2 regions of the Vreelandella indica genome follow, and region 2 is predicted to be linked to the other one. Evidence: predicted binding sites of a transcription regulator. Region 2 holds the regulator's gene; the other holds the start of a gene.
The links. Region 2 encodes FliA, which starts transcription of late flagellar genes. Its sites were predicted from a motif close to CTAAAGTTNNNNNNNNNNCNGCCGATA; they were not measured.

Region 1 (6,286 bases), on a different contig from region 2:
GTTCATTCTGTCAATGCTTGGCCTGCGCTAAGCCCCAAGCAATAAGCCAAGCAAAAAACCGCCCACAAGCGAAAGCTGTGGGCGGTTTTTTATGCGCAATCAGCAGCACCCTGACCAAACATATCAAACATCAGCTCGCGGCCAAGGCTGGTCAATACAAAGCGGCCATACTCATTAAAAGTGGCGGCTTCGCTCGTTTCCATCACTTGCTGGCAGGTCGCCCAGGTGGGCGCAGCTGCGCTAAGCGCGACAAGCTCGCGTTGGGCTAAGCCGCGCTGGGGCAGCGTAATGGTTTCTAGCACATGGCCGTGGTCGTAAAGCAGTTCAGCGGCAATCGACAAACATTGGCGAAGGCTGCGTTGAACGTTCGCAGCGGTTGGCAGCCCACGAGACGCTTGGAGAGGGCGTTCAGTTGCCAGCTCGGGAAGACTAAGCTCTAAAGACATTAGTTCTGGAGGCATCGAATGATCTCCTGCGGTCAGCCCAATAGGGGCGTGTTGCAGCGCATTATAGACTAAGGGCGATGTTAGACCAAGGTCTATAATCTACGGCAGCAGTCGTGCGCTAGCGCTCATCAACCGCAAGCCGATGTGCTACGCTCGCTGCCACGTATCTTATCGAGTCAATGTGTCATGCATATCAGTGTATTCGGAACCGGTTATGTCGGCCTTGTCGCGGGCGCTTGTTTAGCCGATGTGGGCCATCAAGTTACCTGTATGGATGTTAATGCCGAGCGGATTGCGCAGCTTAATGCGGGCGACGTACCGATTTTTGAGCCAGGGCTTAGCACTATCGTTACCCACAACGTAGCCGCAGGGCGCTTACGCTTTACAACCGATGCGGCTCAAGCCGTAGCGGAGGGCGAGTTGTTATTTATCGCCGTGGGAACACCGCCCGATGAAGACGGCAGTGCCGACCTGCGCTATGTGTTAGAAGTGGCGCGCACCATTGGCCAGCATATGGATAGCTACAAGCTGGTGATTGATAAATCGACCGTGCCGGTGGGAACCGCCGAAAAAGTCCACGCCGCTATTAGCGAGGTTCTTGAACAGCGCGGCGTCTCTCACGCCTTTGACGTTTGCTCCAACCCGGAGTTTATGAAAGAAGGAGCGGCGATTGAAGATTTTACCCGTGGCGCACGCATTATTGTCGGCACGGAAAGCGAGCGGGTGAAAGCGCGGATGCAAGAGTGCTATGCCCCCTACAATCGCAACCACGAAAAACTGATGTTTATGAGCGTGCGGGCCGCCGAGCTGACCAAATACGCGGCCAACGCCATGCTCGCCACCAAAATTAGCTTTATGAACGAGATCGCCAACCTTGCTGAACGGCTGGAAGTCGATGTCGAAGACGTACGCCGGGGCATTGGCAGCGACCCACGTATTGGCTACCACTTTATTTACCCAGGCTGTGGCTACGGCGGCTCCTGCTTCCCCAAAGATGTGCAGGCGTTAGAGCGTGCCGCGCGCCAGTTAGGCTATACGCCGGAACTGCTCAGCGCCGTCGAAGCGGTTAATTTGCGCCAAAAGCAGACCCTATTCACAAAACTGCAAGACAACCTAGGCAATCTAAGTGGCAAGACCATCGCGGTGTGGGGCTTGGCGTTTAAACCCAACACCGATGATATGCGCGAAGCCCCAAGCCGCACCTTAATGGAAGCGCTCTGGCAAGCGGGCGCGAAGGTGCAAGCGTTTGACCCAGAAGCAATGGCCGAATGCCGCCGCATTTATGGCGAACGGGATGACCTGATGCTAGCGGGTGACCGGATTCAAGCCGTGAAAGGCGCCGATGCCCTGGTGATTTGCACCGAGTGGAAAGAGTTTCGCAGTGTCGACTTCACTTGGCTAGCCGAGCAGCTAGCCGACAACGTCGTTATCGATGGGCGTAATTTGTACACGCCTGACGCCGTTCAAGAGGCAGGGCTGCGTTACATTGGGGTAGGGCGTAGAAGCCGTGACTAGGCGGCTAACGTGAAATTAAGAGAAAGTGCTACACCTTCGGTTACTTTTTGACACGCAACAAAAGCGACAAATCCTTAAGTTAGATGTTAAATGGCCGAAAGATTAGTTAACACATTGATGAGTTTCTGCATGGGCAGTAAAAGCATTAGCGTCACGACGTTATAAAAAAGGACGGTACAGCATGGCTTCCATTTCATCACTCGGTATTGGCTCAGGCCTCGACCTCAACGGCTTATTGGATCAGTTGCAAGACGCCGAACGCGAGAAACTTGAGCCCATTGAGCGGCAACTGGAAACCCAGGACACCAAAATTTCTGCCTACGGCCAGCTGCAAAGCGCGCTTTCAGCGTTTCAAGATTCTGCTGATGCGCTCAATGACAGCGCACTTTACGAGAGCCTTTCGACCAACGTGGGTGGAGAAGCGATCACCGCTACCGCCGATGCAGAAGCGCAGCCGGGCAGCTACAACGTAAGCGTTGAAACCCTGGCAACCCGCGGCACGCTTGCCTCTACCGGGGTGGACGCTGCCGATACGCCTATAATTGATGCAGATGCAGATCAAACACTGACCCTGACCTTTGCTGAAGTTAATGCTGAAGGTGAAAACCTCACTAAAGATATCACGCTAGCCGCAGGCAGCACCCTTGAGGAGGTTCGGGATACTATCAACGCCAGCGGAGATTCGGGCGTTACCGCTACTATTGTTAATGATGGCACCAACTTTCGCTTAGCGCTTAGCTCCAGCAATACCGGCGCCGATGCATCAATTAAAAACTTCAGTTTTGAGGGAGCTGCACCTTTCACCGCGGATACGGGTGAGACGCAACAGTTGGGCACTGACGCAGTGCTAAACGTTAACGGCATCGAAATCACCAGTCCTAATAATCAGGTCGAAGGCGCGATTCAAGGCGTAACGCTGAACCTTCAAGAAGAAGGCGACAGCACGGTTAAAATAGAGCAGGACACGCTCGCCGTACGCGAAGCCGTAACTAGCTTTGTGGATGCCTACAATGACCTGAAAGGCACCATGGGTGAGTTAACCAGTTTTGATGCTGAAACCGGTGCAGCGGGCGAATTGCTAGGCGATAGCGCCGTACGTACCGTTGAATCACGCATGCGTAGTGTGCTCAGCGGTGGTGTGGAAGGTGAGTTTTCGATGCTCAGTGATATCGGCATTTCACTGCAGACGGATGGCACGTTAGAAATCGATTCTGACGAACTTGATAACGCTATTTCCAGTAATCAAGACGCGCTGTCAGCCTTTTTCGTTGGTAGCTCCGATGAAACCGGTATGGCGGGGCAGGTTAATACGATGGTTGAGCAATTGCTCAGCACCAACGGGACTGTTACTGGGGCGATAACGGGGGCGGAAAATCGCTCAGAATCGCTTGTTGAACGTTACACCCGCACGGAGCAATCCATTGATCAAACCATCTCGCGTTACCGCACGCAATTTGGTCAGTTGGATGGAATTATTGCGCAAATGAACCAAACGAGCAGCTACCTCACTCAGCAGTTTGATGCCTTAGACGCCCAGCTAGGTCGTGATTGATATTGAACGCTAGGAATTGACTTTTCTGACGCCTGCGTAAGCAGGCGTTTTTGTTGATAAAAACAAAATAGCCCGGCTAGCGGAAGAAAAAGCGCTAAAGTTGCCCTCTGTTCAGTCGATAAGGTTACTATCAACTTACAAGCGCCCAAGGATGCGCTTCTCTATTTTGGTTTAGCCTTTTCACTGAGGAACACCCAGTATGGCGACAATAACCTCCCTTGGCGTTGGTTCGGGTCTTGACCTGACCGGCCTGTTGGATCAACTACAAGAAGCCGAACGCGGCAAGCTCGCCCCCATCACGCTTCAAAAAGAGCAGCAGCAGGCCAAAATCTCCGCTTACGGCCAACTCCAAACCTCGTTGAACTCCTTTCAAGACTCCTTGGAGAAGATTAACGACCCCAAACTTTACCAAAGCCTTTCCGCTAATGTACGTGGTGATGGTATTACCGCCACCACCACCGCGAGTGCACTGCCGGGCAGCTATCGAGTAGAAGTCAGCCAACTGGCGACCTCTGGCACGCTAGCCTCCGCGCGTGTAACTACCAACGACCAACCGCTTGACCTGCAAGGCGCTACTACGCTCAAACTCAATTTTGGTGAACTTGGCGCGGACGGGACGGTAGAGATTGATATAGCCGCTAACAGCTCATTAAATGATATCCGTGATGCCATTAACGCCCATAAAGAATCCGGTGTTAATGCGACTATTATCAATGACGGGGAGGGCTACCGGTTAGCGCTAAGCTCTAAAGCAACGGGTGTTGATGCTTCTATTCATAGTTTTAGCTTTGTAGACGCCGCAGATGCGCCCGTCACCGGCCCATTCGGTGAGGCGGCAGAAGTAGGTGCCAAGCAACAAGGGCAAGATGCCGCGTTAACCGTTAATGGCATCGCTATTACAAGCGCCAAGAACCAGATCGAAGGCGCGATTCAAGGTGTTACCCTGAACCTTGGCGAACTCAGCATTGCTGAGGGCGAAACCGCCACCAGTACAGTCACGGTAGAACGTGACACACTAAAGCAGCGCGAAGCGATCAACGGTTTTGTCAAAGCGTTTAACGATTTAAAAGGCACCATCGGCACGTTGACGGCCTTTGACGCCGAAAGCGACACCGTGGGCAAGCTGTTAGGCGACAGCACAGTGCGCACGATTGAATCACGCCTGCGCAGCGTACTCACCGGTGGTGTAGAAGGTGGCGAACTTTCTACCTTGAGCCAGCTAGGTATTTCACTCCAGCGTGACGGCACGTTAGAAGTCGACGACGACAAACTTAGCGATCTGGTGGCCAATAACCCCCAAGCGCTCAGCGACTTCTTTGCCGGGGCAGATGATGCGGGTGGCTTGGCGGGCAAGTTAGGTGCCTCCGTCGAACAGATGCTGGGAAATAACGGCGTGCTGAAAGGCGCCATTACCGGCGCAGAAAACCGCGTTAAAAGCCTCGATACCCGCTATGAGCGCATGGAAAAAAGTATTGAAGGCACCATTTCCCGTTACCGCAGCCAGTTTAGTCAACTGGATGTGATGATCGCGCAAATGAACAGCACAAGCTCCTACCTTACACAGCAGTTCGATGCCCTTGATGCCCAGTTGGGCCGCGACTAAGCATTCCGCCAGCCCGATTTAAGATGCAGATGCAATTTTCTTCGTTATAAAAATGACCGCTTAATGTATTACGTCTCACAAAAGCAGCGCTTAGCGCTGCTTATGCCTTTGCAGCCTAGAATGAAGCTGTATTCAGGAGTGGCTGTGCCATCGCGCAGTGAAGCAACCCCACACTTTCGGTGCCTCCTAGCCTAAGCATGAAAACCCTCACCTTTCAGTTACCTACTTTTACATCTTTTTTTACGACTTTCCCTAAAGATTCTCCTCGCGGTGCCGTTAATTAATATAACGGCACAAACAGTGGCCGAAAGCAAGGAGTCTCACACCATGTCAGTGATCAATACCAACATCACATCCATGATCGGCCAGCAAAATGATTTGGCGACTTCTATGGAACGTCTGTCCTCTGGCCTGCGTATCAATAGTGCCAATGACGGTATCTCCGTTGCCCAAACGACTGAAGGTGCCCTGAACCAGGTTAATGATAACTTACTGTTCAAGCGCAAAACGATACTAACTCCGAGAAAGATTTAACCTCTATCCAGGCGGAAATCAATCGTATTTCTGAAGATCGTGAGTTTAACATTCAAGTTGGCGCTAACGATGGGGAGACCATCACAGTTAACTTGCAAGAAATCAATCGCGAAACCTTAGGTCTTCAAGGTTTCAATATCGACGGTGCTTCTTCTGACAACGCAAAAGCAGGTAGTAGTATTGCTGACTGAAAATGCTGCGCTTACCGGATCTCAAGTACTTGGTGAGTTAGCTTCAGGTGATACGGTTACTTTTGCTGGTGAAACTCCTTTTGGTGTTGCCGCTACCGGTAATACTTACACTTCTGATGGTGAAGGTGGATTTACTTACGCTACCACCGTTGCAACTGGTAGCTCAGCTGATATATCTGCTGCCATCGTTCCGAGTACTGGCTCTATCAGCGCCACCTATGAATTAGATGGTGGTAATACGATCGATAGTGAGGGTACTATCACTGTTTATTACCGACACTGGTGAGCTTTCAGAAAACAGTAATGGCGGTACCGCTGCGACTGTCGATAATTTGATGGCCAAACTCGACACCGATGCGACCAATAACTTATCAAATGCCAGCCTAACATTGGAAGATGGTACAACTTTTACTGGTACTGATACCGCTGCTATTAGTGCAGTCAC
Region 2 (8,595 bases):
GGGCCGCTGCTCATCCTGATGATTTTGGGCATGATGATTGTGCCCTTGCCCCCTTTCGCGCTCGATTTACTTTTCACCTTCAATATTGCGCTGGCCATTATGGTGTTGATGGTCAGCATGTTTACGCAGAAGCCGCTGGATTTTGCGGCGTTTCCCGCTGTGTTGCTATTCACGACGTTGCTGCGCCTATCGCTTAACGTCGCTTCCACGCGCGTCGTACTAATGGAAGGCCACCAAGGTGGTGCGTCCGCCGGTAAGGTAATAGAAGCGTTTGGGGCGTTCTTGGTTGGCGGTAATTTCGCTGTTGGCCTGGTGGTCTTCCTGATCCTGGTCATCATCAACTTTATGGTCATTACCAAAGGTGCTGGCCGTATTGCCGAAGTCGGTGCGCGCTTTACGCTGGATGCGATGCCCGGCAAGCAGATGGCTATCGATGCCGACCTTAACGCTGGCTTAATCGGTGAAGATGACGCCAAAAAGCGTCGCGCTGAAGTCGCTCAAGAGGCTGACTTTTTTGGTTCGATGGACGGCGCAAGTAAGTTTGTCCGTGGTGATGCCATCGCCGGCCTGGTGATCATGGTGGTCAATATCATCGGCGGGCTGCTGATTGGTATGCTGCAGCATGATATGAGCTTTGGCGCTGCTGGCCAGACTTACATGCTGCTGGCGATTGGTGATGGTCTAGTGGCACAAATCCCCGCCCTGGTGATCTCGACCGCAGCGGGTGTCACGGTATCTCGGGTAAGTACCGACACGAATGAAGACATTGGCCAGCAAATGCTCAGCCAACTATTCGTGAATCCCCAGGTACTGATTCTGGCCGCCGTTGTAATGGGGCTGCTGGGCATGGTGCCCGGCATGCCCAATTTTGTATTTCTATTCTTTACGGCGCTGCTAGCGGGTTTGGCGTGGTTTATTACGCGCCAAAAAGAACAGGCGCTGGTTAAAAACGAGATTGCCACGGAGCCGGTGCCTGTCCAAGAGACCCCCGAAGCGAGTTGGGAAGATGTGCAGCTGGTCGATACTCTTGGGCTCGAAGTGGGGCATCGCTTAATACCGCTGGTCGATTCGCGTCAAAAAGGCGAGCTGCTTGGGCGGATTAAGAGCGTGCGTAAAAAGTTTGCTCAAGAAGTCGGCTTTCTACCGCCAGTCGTGCATATTCGCGACAACCTGGAGCTGCCGCCCAACGCCTATGTGCTTTCCATGAAAGGCGCCGAAATTGGCCGTGCCGAGGCGCAGCCGGGTAAATGGTTGGCGATCAATCCTGGGCAGGTGTCTGGTGAGTTGCAGGGCACTCCCACCCAAGACCCGGCCTTTGGTTTGCCCGCTGTCTGGATCGACAGCAATCAGCGTGAACATGCTCAGGTCTACGGCTACACCGTGGTGGATGCCAGCACGGTGATCGCGACTCACTTGAACCATCTACTGCACCGTCATTCGCCTGAGATGCTGGGCCGTCAGGAGGTGCAGAAGCTACTGGATAAAATGGGCGAGGATCAAAAGGCGCTGGTCGAAGAGGTCATTCCTAAAGCCATTTCATTGACGGTACTACAGCGCATTTTGCAAAATCTGCTTGATGAAGATGTCTCGATTCGCGACATGCGGACGATACTCGATACGTTGGCAGAGTATGCCGCGCAGCAAAAAGATCCTAACGAGCTGACGGCACTGGTACGCGTCTCCCTCGGGCGTGCAATTGTCCAACAGTGGTTTGCCGGGCAGGAGACGCTTAATGTCCTGGGGCTGGATGCCCAGTTGGAACAGGTACTGGTGCAGGCCATGAACGGGAACGGTGCGATGGAGCCCGGATTGGCAGAGACCCTAATGACCCAGGCGCAACAGGCCTTGGAGCGGCATGAAAGTTCAGGCGAGCCGCCGGTGCTGGTGGTGCAGCACTCGTTGCGAGCAGTGCTATCGCGCTTTTTACGCCGTCGCTTGCGCCATATGTCGGTGCTGTCCCAGGCTGAGATCCCCGATGACCGCACATTAAGAGTGACCACGCTGGTAGGCGGGCGTTGATAATCGCATGCCGTGGTAGGCTAACGTCATTCATTTCCAGTACAGGCAAAGGGTAAGTCATGAGCGTTAGACGTTTCGTGGGAGCCAACAGTCGTGATGTGATGCGCCAAGTGCGCGAGGCGCTCGGCGAAGATGCCCTGATAGTTGCTAACCGGCGTACCGAAGGGGGCGTTGAAATATTGGCGATGGCAGATGAAGCCATTGACCACTTCGAGCCCTCGCCCGAATCTACTCCTCCCGAACTGACTGCTCCCCAAACACCGGTAGCTCCAGCCCAGCCAGTGCAAGACCCCATGCAGGCAGTGAGTGAACGCTTGCTACAGGAAATGCAGGATATGCGTGCACTGCTGGCAAACAGCCAGCCAACCACTGCCGCCACCCCCCCCCAGGCAGCGCCAACGGGGACGGTCGCGCGGCTGCGCCAACTACTTTGGAATGTCGGCTTTGGCAGTGAGCTCGCCGATGAGCTGCTGGCGGGGTTACCTGAACCGTTAGCGGCGTTAAGTGGTGATAGCGACGCGCCGTTGCAGTGGCTGCGTCAACAGTTAATGGCACGGCTCTGTGTATTGAGTGATGAAGCAAGCTTTTTCGATCAAACCGGTATTGTCGCCTTAGTAGGGCCGACGGGGGTGGGGAAAACCACCACCACGGCGAAGCTAGCCGCCCGTTTTGTGATGCGGCATGGTACCCGCCCGGTGGCGCTGGTGACGACGGACAGTTTCCGGATCGGAGCCCATGAGCAGCTACGCATCTATGCGCGTTTGCTGGACACGCCCATGTACGCACTGGATGCCGAGCAACCGATTGATGATTTGCTGGGCCGCTTGCAGGGCAAACAGTGGGTGATTATCGATACCGTCGGCATGAGCCAGCGTGACCAGCGGGTGATTGAGCAGATTGCCCACCTGCAAGGGGGGCGCTCGCGCGTGCGTCTGGTGCTGTTGCTCAATGCCGCCAGCCAGCCGGAAACCCTCGAAGAGGTCGTGCTGCGTTATCGCCAGGCTGCCCGTGCTGCGGGGGCAGAGCTAGACGACTGTATTATTACTAAACAGGATGAAGCAGGGCGCCTAGCGCCGGTGCTCGACATTGTCATGCGCCACGGGATGCGCGTGCTGTTTGGTTCAAATGGTCAGCAGGTGCCTGAAGATATGGCCATTGCTTCCCCTGAAGCACTCGTGGATCAAGCGCTAAGCACGGCAACACCGCAGCGCGAGCAGACACAAAATGCTGATGCCCCAATGGGAATGCCGCGCTGGTCGCGGGATGTGCTCGGGCAAGGGCGCCGCTTGTCGTCGCTACTGGCGCGGCTGCGCCAACGCGTGACGGGATTTACGGAATTAGAAGCGATCTGGGATTTAGCGTCACTCCCAAGCCGACTGCAGGAAGAGCGTTTGGACGCATTGCTCGTCCACTATCCCGCCGTGAATACGACGTTGGGTATGGCGTGGTCAGCTCGGCGGAATGAGCGCGGCTGCGACTGGGCAATGCCCGATATTGGCCTGGACACAGAGGGCGCTTGGCTGGCGCTACCCTGGTTACAGCATCGCCATGCTGCTGGGTGGCAGCCGCGCTTAGCCGCGCTGACGGAATCAAGCGGCGTCGCGGTGCATTTATTGCCGCGCTTACCCGAGCCCGATGCGTTGGCGTGGCTGGAAGCCGAGCATTTGACCTGGGTCAGCCAAGTATCCCCTAGTCATCGGGTACGCTTTCACCACGAGCGCCAGTCCATTCGACAGCTGTTTAATGACAGCGTGCTGACGCACCAAGTGGGCGTTCGTTTTCGTGGTCAATCCGTGCAGCTGTGGACCGCCTACGCCGAAGTAGAGGATGCGACGGGTTATGCCCTGCTTGCTTGGTACGGTGAAGTGCGTGATCCGGAAAGCGCCAAAGTGGTAGCGCGCCGCTACTGGCTTACCCCTGCTCGGCTGGGAGCCGAGGTGCTCTCGCTACTGTTAACACAACTTCAAAGCGATGGCTTAGCGGCATTAACACGCCGCGCTTGGCAGCAGTTAAAAGAGGCCGACAGCGGCGATGTTAATGCCGAAGTGCGCCTACTCATGGCCAGCGGCGTGGCATCCGTCGCCGGGCATCTTGATGTTGCCGATGATGAAGAGGCGCAGACGCTGCGCGGCGACCTGCTCAATTTATTAGGCACGAGCCGTCGGCGTCGCGATACTGGCATGCTTGATGCGCTGGTTTACGCGTTTATGGCCCGCGATGCGATTCGCCAAATGGGCAGTGTGAGCCGAGAGGGTGTGACGTGAGCGATCAAGATCAAGCCTCAGGGCTGCGTAAGTGGGCAAACCTGCAGCGCCAGCAGCAGGCTGAAGGGGCGGCGGTTGATGTCGCGGCGGCCGAGCATGTGCCAGAACCAGAACAGAGCCCATCGTTATTAACGCCTACGGCTGCAGCAGCAGAAGCGCCTGAGGCGACAGCGCCACCCAGACCCAAAATTCCGCTTATAGTGGTTGGGCTGCCCGGTAGCGGTGCCTCTCAGGTAAACAAAGTCAAAGCACGTCTGGGGCAGTGGTCCACGTTAGGTCGAAGCTGGGCCGGTGACCCTGAAGACTGGGATGTGCGTGTCGTGGCGGCAGACACGGCTGACCTTGCTCAGTTACATGCTCAATACAGCCGTTGGGCACTATGGATCAATAGCGATGCCGATGCCTTTGCTGCCATGTACAGCACCTTGCGCCAACTACAGGAACGCGGTGGGCCGCGTCGTTTGCTAGCGCTTCATGAACCGCATTTGCCGCGCCAAGGATTGCTCGACAACTTGCGTGGTGCCGCCGAATACTACTTAAATATGGAACTACTGGTACTTGCACGATGAGCATACTCCGCCAAGGTGACCAAGCATGCTAAGCTGGCCGGTAAGAGGGGCACTGCCGCTGATTGCGCTACTGCTGACAGGACTAACGACGAGTGCCCAGGCCGCTACCGGCAGTTGGAGCACCCAACTCCCTGGGCTGATGGTGGCGATGAGTGATCGGGCAAGCGCTAGTCAAAACGCTTCTCCGCCCGCCGCGGCGAATCTTCGAACAAAGCAGCTTGAGCGTATTCAGTGGCAGTTCAGCCATCCTCCCGGTGCGCTGTTAAACGCTTGGTTGTGCCATCCTGAGCAGTGCGTTGCGTTAACCGGCATGCGCGGGTCCACGACCGCATTGGCAGGGCGAATGGCAGGTGCGCCATTGCATTTTCGTTTCGCCTTACGCCCAGGCCAACGGCCGGTTCGAGTGCAGGGGCTGCAAATGATTGTGAACTATCAGTGAAGGCTGTATAGCCGCGAGGCGAAAGGATGTACACAGCACAAGGTAGGATCAAACAGAGTGAGCTGTTGACGCAATATATGCCACTGGTACGACGTCAGGCCTTGACGCTTCAGGTCCGCTTACCAGCCAGCATTGAGCTCGATGACCTTATTCAAGCAGGGATGGTAGGGCTGCTGGAAGCGCTCGGTCGCTTTGATGCTACCCAAGGTGCGACCTTTGCGACGTTTGCCAGCCAACGAATTCGCGGTGCGATGATGGATGAATTACGCACCCGCGATTGGCTGCCCCGCAGTGTACGTCGTTCAGCGCGAGCAGTAGACAATGCCGTTCGCCAGTTAGAACAACAGCTGGGGCGAGCACCGGAAGAGAACGAAATTGCCCACCATCTTGAAATGCCGTTGAGTGAATATCAGCAGCTCCTCAATGACACCAACAGTGGCCAACTGCTGCCGTTTGAAGAGTTGGTGGCCGATGGCGGCGAGCCGGTCAGTAATGAACTGAACAACTCACCGTTCGAGCAGCTGCTTGATGGCCAGCAGCGGCAAACGCTGATTGATGCGATTGACGCACTGCCAGAGCGTGAAAAATTGCTCATGGCACTGTATTACCAGGAAGAACTCAACCTCAAGGAAGTAGGGGCTGTGTTGGGCGTAACGGAATCGCGCGTTTCTCAATTACACAGCCAGGCCGTCAGCCGTTTACGTGCGCGTTTACACGACTCGGCATAACACCTCTTTTTTACTCACTTGTGACCGGCAAGGAGCCGTGGATGAATCCTTCGACGCTGATAGGCATATTTGCCAGCATATTGCTGCTGGTCAGTGTACTGTTTTTGACCGCAGAGTCCCCTTCCAGCTTTATCAATTTGCCGGGTCTGGCCATTGTGGTGACCGGTACGTTGGCGGCTACCTTTATCAGCTATCCGCTGAGAGAAGTCCTCCGTGTGGTGCGGTTGGTGGGGCTAGTATTCCGGCGCGAAAACACCTATATGCGTGACGATATCCGGGAACTGGTCGATATGTCACGGCTATGGTTTAAAGGCGACGTGCGGGCGGTTGAGCGCGAGCTAGAGCATACCCGCAATCCGTTTTTACGCACTGGCATTCAACTGGTGATCGCCAACACCAAAGAGGATGAAATTTTTGACATGCTGCGCTGGCGTATTGCCCGCCTGAAAGCGCGTGAACATGCCGAAGCACAAATATTTCGCACCATGGCTACCTATGCGCCTGCGTTTGGCATGATCGGCACACTGGTGGGACTGGTGAACATGTTGGAAGTCATGGATGCTGGCGACCTGCAGGTCATTGGCCCACGCATGGCGGTGGCACTGCTGACCACCTTCTACGGTATTTTACTCGCTAACTTGGTGTTTAAGCCGATTGCAGTGAAATTAGAGCGCCGGACCGAAGAACGCTTAATTACCATGAACATGGTGTTGGAAGGCATCTCACTGATCACTAAACGCCGTCTGCCCTCGTTCATTGAAGAGACCCTTAACTCGTTTGTGGCTAATTACCACGATGAAATTCGTGATAACAGCGTCAAACCAAGACCAGACTCCTCGGTTAGTTCGGCGGCGAAGGGATAGCAATCATGTTAGACCGTGATACCCGTCACGCCCTGGAAATACCGGTCTCGCCTGGGGAGGGCGAAGAGGGGTGGCTAACCAGCTATCTTGATGTGCTGACGCTGCTCATCACACTCTTTGTACTCCTGCTTTCACTCACGCCGCCCGGGGGTGGTGAAGCGGCGGATACGGCTTTCATGCGCTCAGCTAGCGCTGTATCATCGTTGCCGCTAGCGTCACTTGCCACGGGTATACAGCCCAGCCACCAAGGGTTGCAGCCGCAGTTTTCCGGGCTCAATATTCCTGGTGTGAGCGTGTCGCAAGGGCGTGAAGGGGTCACACTGCGGATTGATAACAGCCTATTGTTTGCCAGTGGCCAAGCAGTGTTAACACCCCAGGGGCGTGGCGTGGTGGAAAGCCTTATCGATGTATTAGCCAGTTTTGACGGCCAGATTTCGGTGGAAGGCCATACCGATAGCGTACCCATTTCGACAGCGCGCTTTCCCTCTAATTGGGAGCTTTCATCCGCGCGAGCTATTGCCGTCGTGCGTCATTTAGAGCGCCAAGGGTTCAATATTTCTCATATGCGGGCCGTCGGCTATGCTGATACCCAACCCATGGAACCAAACGCAACCGCGGATGGCCGAGCTGCCAACCGGCGCGTAGAGCTGTTGTTGAGGCAACCGCTCGAAGGGTGAATAGATTGTCGAGGCCACTTGTGTGTCCAAGAAACAGTACCACCCACTATTGCAGTCGTTTGGTGTCCTGCTGGTATTAGATGCCGATAGCCGATGCATCCAAGCCGCTAGCACTAATTTAACCCGCTTGATCGGTGTTGAGCGCCCTGAAAATGGGCCGCTCAGCCTTGCCTGTGTGCTCGGCAAGCGCCTGAGTCAGCGCGTGCGCCGCGAGCTTCGGGGGCACCAGCGGCTCCCAAGCCCCCTCACGTTTATGCGTTCTAAGCACAGCAATGTACGTTTTCAGCTGCATGCGTACCGAGTGGATGAGCAGGTCATTGTTGAGATCGAGCCACTCAAAGCCCTGGGTAAGCGCCGTCTACTGGGTACGGTGAATGAGCGGCTGATGCACTTGGCTGAAGCGACCCATCAGGAGGAGCTGCTTGATTACCTGGTGAAGGCGATCCAGCAACTGACAGGCCATGACCGCGTTACCGTGTGTCATTTCGATAGTGATTGGCATGGTTTGATGGTCGCGGAAGCCCCGGGCAAAGCGTTGCCCTCGCTGCTAGGTCAACGCTTTCCTGCGAGTGACTTTCCCGCCGCCTTGCGGCAGAGCTACGAAAAATATCCCGTGCGGCTAATTGAAGATGTTAAGGCACCCCCCGAAACGCTGGCGCCCCCCTGCCCAACGGCCAACCTAAGCGGCAGCTTTTTACGCGCCCCGGCCCCAGAAAGACAGCGCTATTTAAAGCGCATGGAAGTGCGCGGCTCGCTCAGCCTGGCGATGCAGGGCGACACGGGCCTGTGGGGGTTAGTGTTTTGCCATTCAGCCACCCCGCATTCGGTGGAGCCGCCCGTGCGTGATGCTGTGCGCACCTTGGTGCAAATGGCGACGCAACGCATGCTGTTACTGCGGGCGCGTCAAGAAGCACGCTACCTGCAGCGCGTTCAGGACAGTCTGGTGCTGAGTGCCGGAGCACGCAGCGAGCCGAAAAATCCCCAGCAGCTACTTCATGAACAGGCGGCTACCTGGATGAAGCTGTTTCGTGCCCAT

Region 1: the regulator FliA is predicted to act here: its motif matches at 2,035-2,061, upstream of fliD (flagellar filament capping protein FliD).

Annotation. Positions count from the first base shown of each region.
Region 1 is NZ_JBANSO010000010.1:476-6,761, reverse strand. Features, by position in the region: gene V8L71_RS08640 (hypothetical protein) at 90-461, opposite strand; gene V8L71_RS08635 (UDP-glucose dehydrogenase family protein) at 633-1,961, shown strand; gene fliD (flagellar filament capping protein FliD) at 2,143-3,513, shown strand; gene fliD (flagellar filament capping protein FliD) at 3,713-5,116, shown strand; gene V8L71_RS08620 (hypothetical protein) at 5,444-5,650, shown strand; gene V8L71_RS08615 (hypothetical protein) at 5,831-6,127, shown strand; gene V8L71_RS08610 (hypothetical protein) at 6,090-6,286, shown strand, end outside.
Region 2 is NZ_JBANSO010000004.1:138,380-146,974, reverse strand. Features, by position in the region: gene flhA (flagellar biosynthesis protein FlhA) at 1-2,019, shown strand, start outside; gene flhF (flagellar biosynthesis GTPase FlhF) at 2,079-4,283, shown strand; gene V8L71_RS04215 (hypothetical protein) at 4,280-4,852, shown strand; gene V8L71_RS04210 (flagellar protein FlhE) at 4,878-5,291, shown strand; gene V8L71_RS04205 (RNA polymerase sigma factor FliA) at 5,318-6,019, shown strand; gene V8L71_RS04200 (motility protein A) at 6,061-6,882, shown strand; gene V8L71_RS04195 (OmpA/MotB family protein) at 6,888-7,559, shown strand; gene V8L71_RS04190 (sensor domain-containing diguanylate cyclase) at 7,582-8,595, shown strand, end outside.